Regions from separate parts of the Paramixta manurensis genome, predicted to be linked through region 1. Evidence: predicted binding sites of a transcription regulator. Region 1 holds the regulator's gene; each other region holds the start of a gene.
What was found. The regulator LexA, encoded in region 1, represses DNA repair genes until DNA is damaged. The targets are predictions, from matches to a motif close to TNCTGTATGTACATACAGNA.

Region 1 (3,283 bases):
ATCTAACTCAGCGTTACTGCGGTGCAGGTCCAGATAGTCGTGGAACAGTTTGACCGATTGCAAGTTAGGCACGAAATAGGGGAAAACACGCGGGCCGTCATGGATAAACACATGGCGCGGCAGCAGCGTCCCGTCAATCTCCAGCGGTTCCAGCGGATCGGGAAGATCATAACGGCGGCATTGCATGCGCAAAGCAAGGAGATCGGCCTTTGAATCATAAGGCAATACATACATAATAGGGCGCGACGTATCGAGCCCCAATTCGGCGATCGGGTGTGATGGGATCGCCTTGCTTTTCACCAGAAAAGTAAGTGGTAAATTCAACAACTTATAATAGATTTTACGCCAACCTGACATAGACAACATGAAGCCTCTTGTTAGCAAAGCGCCGCAAGCATACCAGAAAGCGCTTCGAATATCTGTTGTGTTGCACGGTGTGCGACACCTTCACATTGACGTTAAACATTCCAAAGGGTTCCCTGATTATGGCAAATAACGTAACCGGCATGACGCGAATCATAAAAGCGGCAGGTTATTCTTGGAAAGGATTACGAGCCGCGTGGCAAAATGAAGCGGCGTTTCGGCAGGAATCGATAGCGGCGCTGGTGGCGATCGTGGTGGCATGTTGGCTGGATGTTGATGCCATTACCCGCGTCTTGCTCATCGGGTCGGTATTTCTGGTGATTATTATTGAAGTATTGAACAGTGCAATTGAAGCGGTTGTAGACCGGATTGGCAGTGAAATTCACCCGCTGGCGGGGCGCGCGAAAGATATGGGGTCGGCGGCGGTCTTGCTGAGTATTCTGTTGGCGGTCTTCGTATGGGTGATGCTGCTGTGGCCGCATCATTTGGGATGAGGCTTCCAAAAATGCACAAACCGCTGTTTTTTACCCACGTTTAGGTTTTCAATCCGTAAATACCTGTATATACTCACAGCGACTGTATAAACAACCAGGGGGCGGGATGAAAGCGTTAACGGCAAGGCAGCAGCAGGTTTATGACCTGATTCGTGACCATATTAATCAAACCGGTATGCCACCGACGCGTGCTGAAATCGCCTCCCAACTGGGTTTTCGTTCCCCGAATGCGGCAGAAGAGCATCTGAAAGCGCTGGCGCGTAAGGGCGTGATTGAGATTGTTTCCGGCGCTTCGCGCGGTATTCGCTTAATGGCGGAAGAGGAAGAGGGGCTACCGCTGATTGGGCGCGTCGCCGCCGGTGAACCTCTGCTGGCGCAAGAGCATATTGAAAGCCGCTTTCAGGTTGATCCGTCGCTATTTAAACCCAATGCGGATTTTTTACTGCGCGTTAGCGGTATGTCAATGAAAGACATCGGTATTATTGACGGCGATTTGTTAGCGGTGCATAAAACGCAGGATGTGCGCAACGGCCAGGTGGTGGTGGCGCGTATCGATGATGAAGTTACCGTTAAACGCCTAAAAAAACAGGGTAACATTGTACAGTTGCTGCCGGAAAATAATGAGTTTGAGCCTATTGTGGTCGACTTGCGTCAACAGAACCTGACCATTGAAGGTTTGGCGGTGGGCGTGATCCGTAATAGCGACTGGCTGTAACCGCCATCTGATAACGCGTCGGTCTTTGCCGCCGACGCATTGATCCTCTCTCCTCGCCGGTTTCTGCCGCGGGAGCATTGCCTCTAAACGATAATGCAACTTTTTACCGCGACGGATAAACAGCTCTGGCGGCTGGCGCTGCCAATGATCCTTTCCAATGTCACCGTTCCGCTGCTGGGGTTGGTTGATACGGCGGTGATTGGTCATCTCGACAGCCCGGTTTATCTTGGCGGCGTCGCGGTTGGCACTACGACGACCAGTTTCCTGTTCATGTTGCTGTTGTTCTTACGCATGAGCACCACCGGTTTAACCGCCCAGGCGTTTGGCGCGGGCAACACAACCGCACTGGCGCGCGCCCTGATGCAACCTTTGCTGATTGCCGTGGTTGCCGGTCTTTTCTTCGTCTTATTACGCAATCCTCTCAGCCAGTTAGCGACCGGTATTGTTGGCGGTAGCCCTGCGGTACTGGAACAAGCACATTTATTCATCTCTATTCGTTGGTTAAGCGCACCGGCAACGCTGGCAAATCTGGTTATCCTCGGGTGGCTACTTGGCGTTCAGTACGCGCGTGCGCCAGTCATTCTGCTGATTGTCGGTAACCTGGTGAACATTTTGCTCGACTTGTGGTTTGTTATCGGGTTGAAGTGGGGCGTGCAGGGCGCGGCGGCGGCTACCGCGATTGCGGAATATGTCACACTGGCGGTTGGCGTGCTGATGGTGATTCATGTGTTACGCCTGCGTGGCGTGACGCTTAGGCAGTTAAGGCAAGGATGGAAAGGGGATTTTCGTCGGCTGCTGCGCCTCAACCGCGACATTATGCTGCGTTCACTATTACTACAACTTTGCTTCGCCTCGCTGACGGTGCTCGGCGCGCGTATTAGTAGTGATGTGGTGGCGATTAATGCGGTGTTGCTGATGTTTCTGACTTTTACCGCCTACGCATTGGATGGTTTTGCTTATGCAGTGGAGGCCTTTTCTGGTGAGGCATGGGGCGCTCGCAACGGTAAGCAATTAATCAATGTGTGGCGAGCTGCCTGCCGGCAAGCGGGCGTAGTCGCTTGCCTGTTCGCAGTGATATATGCCTGTTTTGGCAGTGCGATTGTCGCCTTACTCACCTCAATACCTGAATTACGGGTAATGGCGGACCGTTACCTAGTCTGGCAGGTGGTATTGCCGCTGGTTGGGGTCTGGTGTTACCTGTTGGATGGGATGTTTATTGGCGCTACGCGCGGGCGTGAAATGCGTAACAGCATGGCCCTGGCGGCGCTCGGGTATGGGCTATCATTATTGACGTTGCCGTGGCTGGGTAACCATGGTTTATGGCTCGCAGTAGCGGTGTTTCTTGCGCTACGAGGCCTGACCCTCGGCTGGGTGTTACGCCGCCACTGGCAGCACGGCACCTGGTTTAATGCCTGACATATTTTCTTACCGCCCTCACACTCTTCTCTTACCTACTGATATTTCTCTTATTTTATAATTTTATCTGCCGCTTTCTCTGCTTTTCTGGATGGAAAAACTGGATTTTAAGGCAGGGTTGGTAATTTGCACTATAGTTAAAGTTATCGTCAGCAAGAAAATAGCGTTTTATTTTGCAGCGAAGCGTTGCTGACAGGAACAAGCCAAAGCTGTTATCACCCAAAAGCTAAAGGAAACGATTATGAACAGAGATGAAGCCGGCGGTAACTGGAAACAGTTTAAAGGTAAAATGAAG
Region 2 (3,283 bases), 240 kb from region 1:
GATGCAATCGAAATAGTTATCCGGGAACGGTAAGGCTTCGGCGTTCGCCTGCACATAGCTGACATTGCCCACCACGCCATTATTGCGTAGCTTCTCGCGGCCCATTTTCAGCATTGAGCTGTTTATATCCGCCAGTACCACCTGCCCGGTATCGCCAACCAGACGCGAAAACTTCGCAGTGAGATCGCCGGTACCACCGGCCAAATCCAGGACACGCTGCCCACGGCGCACGCCGCTACAATCAATGGTAAAACGCTTCCAGATACGGTGAATGCCGAACGACATCAAATCATTCATCACGTCATATTTCGCCGCGACGGAATGGAAAACACCCGCCACCATCTCCGCTTTTTCGCTTTTCGCTACGGTACGAAAACCGAAATGGGTTGTTTCCTGCGATTCATCTGCCATGTGTTTTGCCTGCTCCACAATCAAGTATCCCGGAAGTGTATCAGAGTCACGGTAGTCAGGCACGTTACCCCTCGGTTATTCATTGATACGGCGCAACAGATCGCTTGCCACGGGGGGTAGCGTTTCGTCATCACCATCCGCCTCCTCTTCCGCTGCGGTATCCGGCGCGTCTGCAGCCGCTTGCTCGGCCAGATGCGGATTAATTGGGCGTTTCACTTCAACACCCAGTTGGCGAAACCCTTCAGTCTGCGCAATCAGATTTCCGCGACCCTCAGCCAGTTTTTTCATCGCCTGACGGTAACTCTCCTGTGCCTTATCCAGGTTTTGGCCGATGCCGCTCATATCATCAACAAACAAGCGCATCTTATCGTACAGTTTGGCCGCCCGATCGGCGATACGTTGCGCGTTACGACTTTGATGTTCATAGCGCCAAAGATTGTTAATGGTACGCAACGCGACCAACAGCGTGGTGGGGCTAACTAACATAATGTTCTGCTGCAGCGCCTCGCTAATTAGCTCCGGCTGCCGATCAATAGCTAACAGAAAAGCAGGCTCAATCGGGATAAACATCAACACATAATCCAACGAGCGTAAACCCGGTAATTGTTGATAATCTTTGCGACTCAGCAAACGAATGTGACCACGTATTGCCGCAATATGCTCGTTGATTGCCTGCTCACGCGTAGCCTCATCGTCGCCATTAAAGTAACGCTCATAGGCAATTAAGGTCATTTTGGCATCAATCACTACGTCTTTGCCTTGCGGTAACCTGACAATCACATCTGGCTGCATACGACTATTGCGATCGACCTGCACACTAACCTGGGTTTCATATTCATGCCCTTCGCGTAGCCCCGAAGCCTCCAAAACGCGGCTTAACACCACTTCGCCCCAGTTCCCCTGGGTTTTATTATCGCCTTTTAATGCTTTCGTCAGGTTGATCGCCTCTTGCGCCATTTGCGCATTAAGCTGTTGTAAGTTGCGGATTTCGTGGGAAAGCGTATGGCGCTCACGGGCCTCCTGGCCAAAACTTTCCTGCACCTGACGGCGAAAGCCATCAAGTTGCTCGCGCAACGGGGTGATAAGCGCATTCAGGCTTTGTCGGTTCTGTTCATCCACCTTTCGCCCACTGTGTTCAAAAATGCGATTGGCGAGATTTTCGAACTGGGTGGTCAAACGCTGCTCGCTGTTCGCCAGCATGCGCTGTTTCTCTTCAGCGGCGATACGTGTCTCTTCCAGACGAATAGTTATTTCGCGTAACTCAACTTCCTGGGCACGATTAATCTCCAGTTGGTTACGTAGTTCCCGACCAAGCTGTTCGCTTTCATTACGCCAGTAATCGAAGTGATGTAGCTTTTCTTGCGCCGCGGCCAGCGTGCCGTGCATTTGGCGCAATTCGGTTTCCCGTTCCGCCTGTTGCCGTGCGGCGCGCAGCCATGCCAACGCCCAACCAACCAGCAACCCCGCCAGCCCAAGACATAAGCTTAAAATCAATTGGTTATCCACAGTTCCCCCGCCCGGCACCTTCAACAGGGAAAAGGTAGAGCGCTACTGTATGAATGTCCAGACAAAAATGACCTGACGCCAGGTATCGGCGTGAAGAAAACAGGCGCCGGACGGCGCCTGTGGGCAGAGAAAGGGCTAGATCAGACGGCGCGCGGCTTCAACTACAATTTTGACCGCATCGCTTTCGGTTTGCTTCATGGTTTCCGCATCGGGGATTTCTTTCTGCGTGCGGTTTACAATAACCCCGGCAACCATACCGGCACGCAACCCTTGGCTGGCGCACATGGTCAGTAACGTAGCGGACTCCATTTCATAATTCAGTACCCCCATCTGTTGCCACTCCTTCATCGAATTCTGGAAACGGCTAACCACCCGCCCGGAGAAGGTGTCATAACGTTCCTGTCCAGGATAGAAGGTATCGGAAGATGCGGTAATACCAATATGTGTAGTCGCGCCCACGGCTTTCGCCGCCTCCACCAGCGCGGTGGTGCAGGTAAAGTCTGCCACCGCCGGGAACTCCATCGGCGCGAAGTGCAGACTGGCGCCATCCAGACGTACCGAGCCGGTAGTCACCAGCACATCGCCAACCTGAATATGCGGCTGAATAGCGCCGGTGGTGCCTACGCGTAAGAATGTGCGCACACCCAGTTGCGCCAATTCTTCAACCGCGATAGAAGTAGAAGGGCCACCAATGCCAGTGGAACAAACGATGACGGCTTTGCCGTTCAGCTCCGCACGCCAGGTGGTGAACTCTCGGTGTGAGGCCAGGTGAACCGGGTTATCCATCAACGCCGCGATTTTCTTCACGCGCTCAGGATCGCCGGGCACGATAGCAAGCGTAGCGCCCTGTAAATCAGCTTTGGTGATCCCTAAATGAAAAACATCGGACTGGGCCATAACACGCTCCTGAATTGAAATAAGTTAACTGGCTAATACCGGCTACTCTACGGGAAAAGCGGATAAAATTATGTGAGAGCAATCACTCATAAAAATGAAAGTTACATTTTATCATTCAATAATTGTGATTTATTTCACATAAAAACATTTGTCCGCCCCCTTTTGCCACAAGCTGCCCTGCGCTTTTCATCGCGCCAGTGGTAAAGAAAATATCGCAGCGCTGCACAGAGTCGATGCCTAATCTTGGCTATAGTTACCTGATTGCGCTATTGCTAACACGGAGAGGACGATGAAAACCGAAGATAATATGGCCCATAAAGCGGGCGATCGCGGGTTCGCCCCCGCGGTGTCACCTACCGCCTCAACCACGATTGTTACTGAAAGTGCCGCCATCCATTCTGGCGAAACGTCGATCCCGACCCAGGGCGAAAACATGCCCGCTTTTTATGCCAAACCGAAAGATGCCGAT
Region 3 (3,283 bases), on a different replicon from region 1:
ATGCCGGTGACAGCATGTCCCGCTTCATTTTCCACTCCGTATCAATTCCCTGACCCGCAAACCAGACCGAACCCAGCCCCGACTGGTTTATCCCGTCCAGAACTTTCATCAGCTTAGCGCTGTTTTTCCGGGGACGATCTTCATCGAACAGGTTCAGCTGACTGACGCCGTACGGCGTAAAGTCACCGAGCATGATGCCCGCTTTCATATACCGGTGGCCATCCAGCCAGATGCGGTCAAGCGCGCGCATGGCCACGCCGATAATGTCCCGGGTATCCTGAGTGGGGAGAGTGAGTTTTTCCCCTGCCGTGTTGCTGTAAAAGGTCTCGCCGGCCGTATGCGGCGAGGTCCGGACAAACACGCTGATGTGCCTGCAGTACTGGCGTTCGCCACGCAGCTTCTCAGCTGCGCGCGTGGCGTACTGGCAGAGTGCCTGCTGCATGGCCAGTTTCGTTGTGATGCGGGAGCCGAAACTGCGGCTGCAGACTATCTGTTGTTTTGTCGGCGGCATCTCCTCCAGAGGAATGCACGACTCACCGTTAAGCTCGCGGACCGTTCGTTCAAGCACCACCGAAAAATTCTTCCGGATGAATGCCGGATGCGTGCGCGCCAGCTCCAGTGCGTTCGTGATCCCGAGCAGGTTGAGTTTTTTTCCGATACGGCGCCCGACGCCCCATATTTCCTCTACCGGCTGTCGCATCAACAGCGCCTCTGTCCGCTTCGGATTGTCAGATGTCAGCGCCAGCACGCCTTTAAACTGGGGCCATTCTTTTGAGGCCCATTGTGCTGATTTCGCCAGCGTTTTGCTGGGGCCACTGCCTACGCCGATGGTCAGGCCCGTGGTGGCCAGCACGTGGGCGCGCAGGCGCCGGCCAAAATGCTCAAAATCCTCGCAGCCATCAATGCCGGTCAGGTTCAGGAACATCTCGTCAATGGAGTATTGCTCAACCTTCGGCGTCATTTCTTCAAGCGCCGACATCACTCTCTGTGATAACGAATGGTACAGCGCATAGTTGGAACTGAAGACATGCACCTTTGCCGGAAAATCCTGTGTTTTTATCTGAAACCAGGGCACCCCCATTTTTATGCCCAGGGCCTTTGCGGCCTGGCTGCGGGCGATCACGCAGCCGTCATTGTTTGAGAGGACCACGACAGGCTTCCCGCGCAGATCGGGCCTGAAAAGAGCCTCACAGGACGCATAAAAGGTGTTGACATCGGCCAGACCAAACATCGGCATGACTACCTCCGCGCCCGGGTGCTGTGAAAAAACCAGGTGACCACGCCAAGCAGCTGCAGTTCCTCCGGATAAATGACGGGATACGCCGGGTTCATCGGCAGCAGCGCAACCTGCGGATGCAGCTGAAGGCGTTTCACGGTGAACTCCCCGCTGACCTCAGCGATCACGATGTCACCCTGGGCGGCCTGTTCTGCGCGATCGACGATCATGACATCGCCATCGTACAGACCCAGCTCTTCCATGCTGCTGCCGCTGGCCCGGACAAAAAAAGTGGCCGCGCGCCGGGTAATGCACAGTTCGTTCAGGTCCAGTTCGGCCTCGACGTAATCCTGAGCCGGTGAAGGGAAGCCGGCCGCGCAGCGGTCTGCGAAAAGCGGAATACGCAGGGCTGAAGGGCGTTCAGCGGGGCTGAGCATAATCATCCGGGAAGTGGAAACAGGCTGTTTCATTGTGCCGTTCTCCCTGCCTGACACCGGCGTTAATTTCTGTGACTCTGCCATGCTAATACGCTCTCGCTTAATACTGTATCGATATACAGTATTATTGAGTAAAACCGGCATGACAAGGGGAGGAAGGACTGGTCAGTGACCGGTAAAACTTATCCTGCTGAGCCAGCTAATAATTTTTTTTAAAATAATTTCTGTGAGGGGAGGGTGTAAGCGGACTTTGCCGGCAGCGGTGAAATGACGCTTCCTCGGCCTGGATGTTCGTTCCTCGCTGCGCTGCGGTACGCCTCAGCCAGGCGCTGCGGCGAGCGTTACCTTTTCTCTTTTCAGGCAATAATGACCTGGCGACTCCGTATCCGGGGGCTCGTTATGCCAGCCGGATGACAATCACCGCGGTAACGGTGAGGCGTGCCGCAGGCTGAGCGGGGGAAATTGACACGCGACCGGCGGGATTTTATAGTGGCCACTCTGCCGTACAGGCAGCTAAGAAACTCCGGTCTAAGAACCACTCGTACACTGCCGGACAGGCAGCTTAGAAAAATATTAAGCACTCATGCTCTGGTCATTGACTGCCGTACAGGCAGACTGAAACAGTACACAACGGCGGCGACTCTGCTGCCGTTGTTCAGTCACGTCAGTGATGATGCTCATTTTCCGTCAGGTGCGGTACGCACTTCATCCCGTTTTCGCGTCGTTCACTCCTCTTCCACCGCATTCCTTCGTTTGCCTCAGCCTGCCAGTGTTCACCGGTATATCACGGCTTATTCCGGAATTTACCGTTTTTCGATAATTATTTTGATGTAAAAATTGCTTGTTTACCGTTTTTCGTTAAACTAAAGGTAAGTCAGGTACCACACGGGATATAAACCATGCATTATGAATTCGCCCTGGATTCGCTGAACGAATTCCGCAAACGCTCCGGGAACGGTGACTTCGAATTTATTAAAAACTGGGCAACGGAGCCTGAAATGCTTGCCTTTGCCGCCAGTAACGGTGACAGCAAGGCGGCGGATATTTGTCGTACCATCAGTGGCATGACGGGATACAGCAAGCCAACCGCAAAGCAGAAGGCGGCGCTGGCCGTATCCATGCTCAGCGGTCGCACCGCAAAAGATATCCTCATTGCCGTCTACGGTGAAAAAATGGCGGCGTTATTTGCTGAACAGGAGGCGGCTGAGCTGGCCGGCGATCCTGTCCGTGCTGAAGCAGCGAAATCCGGCATTAAAATCTCCGGGCGGCGCATCGCGTTCGGGCTGATAGCGGAATGGATTGCTAAACCTTCTCACGAAGAAGAGGGGGTGACGTACCGTGCCAGTGAGAAAGCGGTCGCCATGCTGGAAGATGAGAACGCCGATCATAACGGACCGGGCGGGCTTGTCACCGCAGAGATTGCCGGAGAGCTGATCGTGGTTACGATGCGTGAACTCAAAAAGCTGGGGCAGAAAGACCATTTCGTTAAGCAGTTTGAAACAGAAACCACAGATTTAAAAACGTATATCGATAAACATTACGCAAGCCAGCGCGAGTTCGCGCAGGCCATGGGGGTCGCGGACAGTAAAGTCAGTCTCTGGTGTAAAGAGGGCTGGATTGTCTACGGTAA

Region 2: a site for LexA is predicted at 1,961-1,980, ahead of rmuC (DNA recombination protein RmuC). Genes of this name have one in related genera too.
Region 3: a site for LexA is predicted at 1,758-1,777, ahead of umuD (translesion error-prone DNA polymerase V autoproteolytic subunit). Genes of this name have one in related genera too.

What each region holds. Positions count from the first base shown of each region.
Region 1 covers NZ_CP054212.1:4,222,160-4,225,442, reverse strand. Annotated here, with positions in the region: gene plsB (glycerol-3-phosphate 1-O-acyltransferase PlsB) at 1-357, opposite strand, end outside; gene PMPD1_RS20350 (diacylglycerol kinase) at 486-857, shown strand; gene lexA (transcriptional repressor LexA) at 964-1,572, shown strand; gene dinF (MATE family efflux transporter DinF) at 1,666-2,988, shown strand; gene PMPD1_RS20335 (CsbD family protein) at 3,230-3,283, shown strand, end outside.
Region 2 covers NZ_CP054212.1:4,465,742-4,469,024, forward strand. Annotated here, with positions in the region: gene ubiE (bifunctional demethylmenaquinone methyltransferase/2-methoxy-6-polyprenyl-1,4-benzoquinol methylase UbiE) at 1-411, opposite strand, end outside; gene rmuC (DNA recombination protein RmuC) at 487-1,917, opposite strand; gene udp (uridine phosphorylase) at 2,053-2,814, opposite strand; gene PMPD1_RS21455 (dienelactone hydrolase family protein) at 3,104-3,283, shown strand, end outside.
Region 3 covers NZ_CP054213.1:81,158-84,440, reverse strand. Annotated here, with positions in the region: gene umuC (translesion error-prone DNA polymerase V subunit UmuC) at 1-1,231, opposite strand, end outside; gene umuD (translesion error-prone DNA polymerase V autoproteolytic subunit) at 1,240-1,659, opposite strand; gene PMPD1_RS22595 (hypothetical protein) at 2,553-3,283, shown strand, end outside.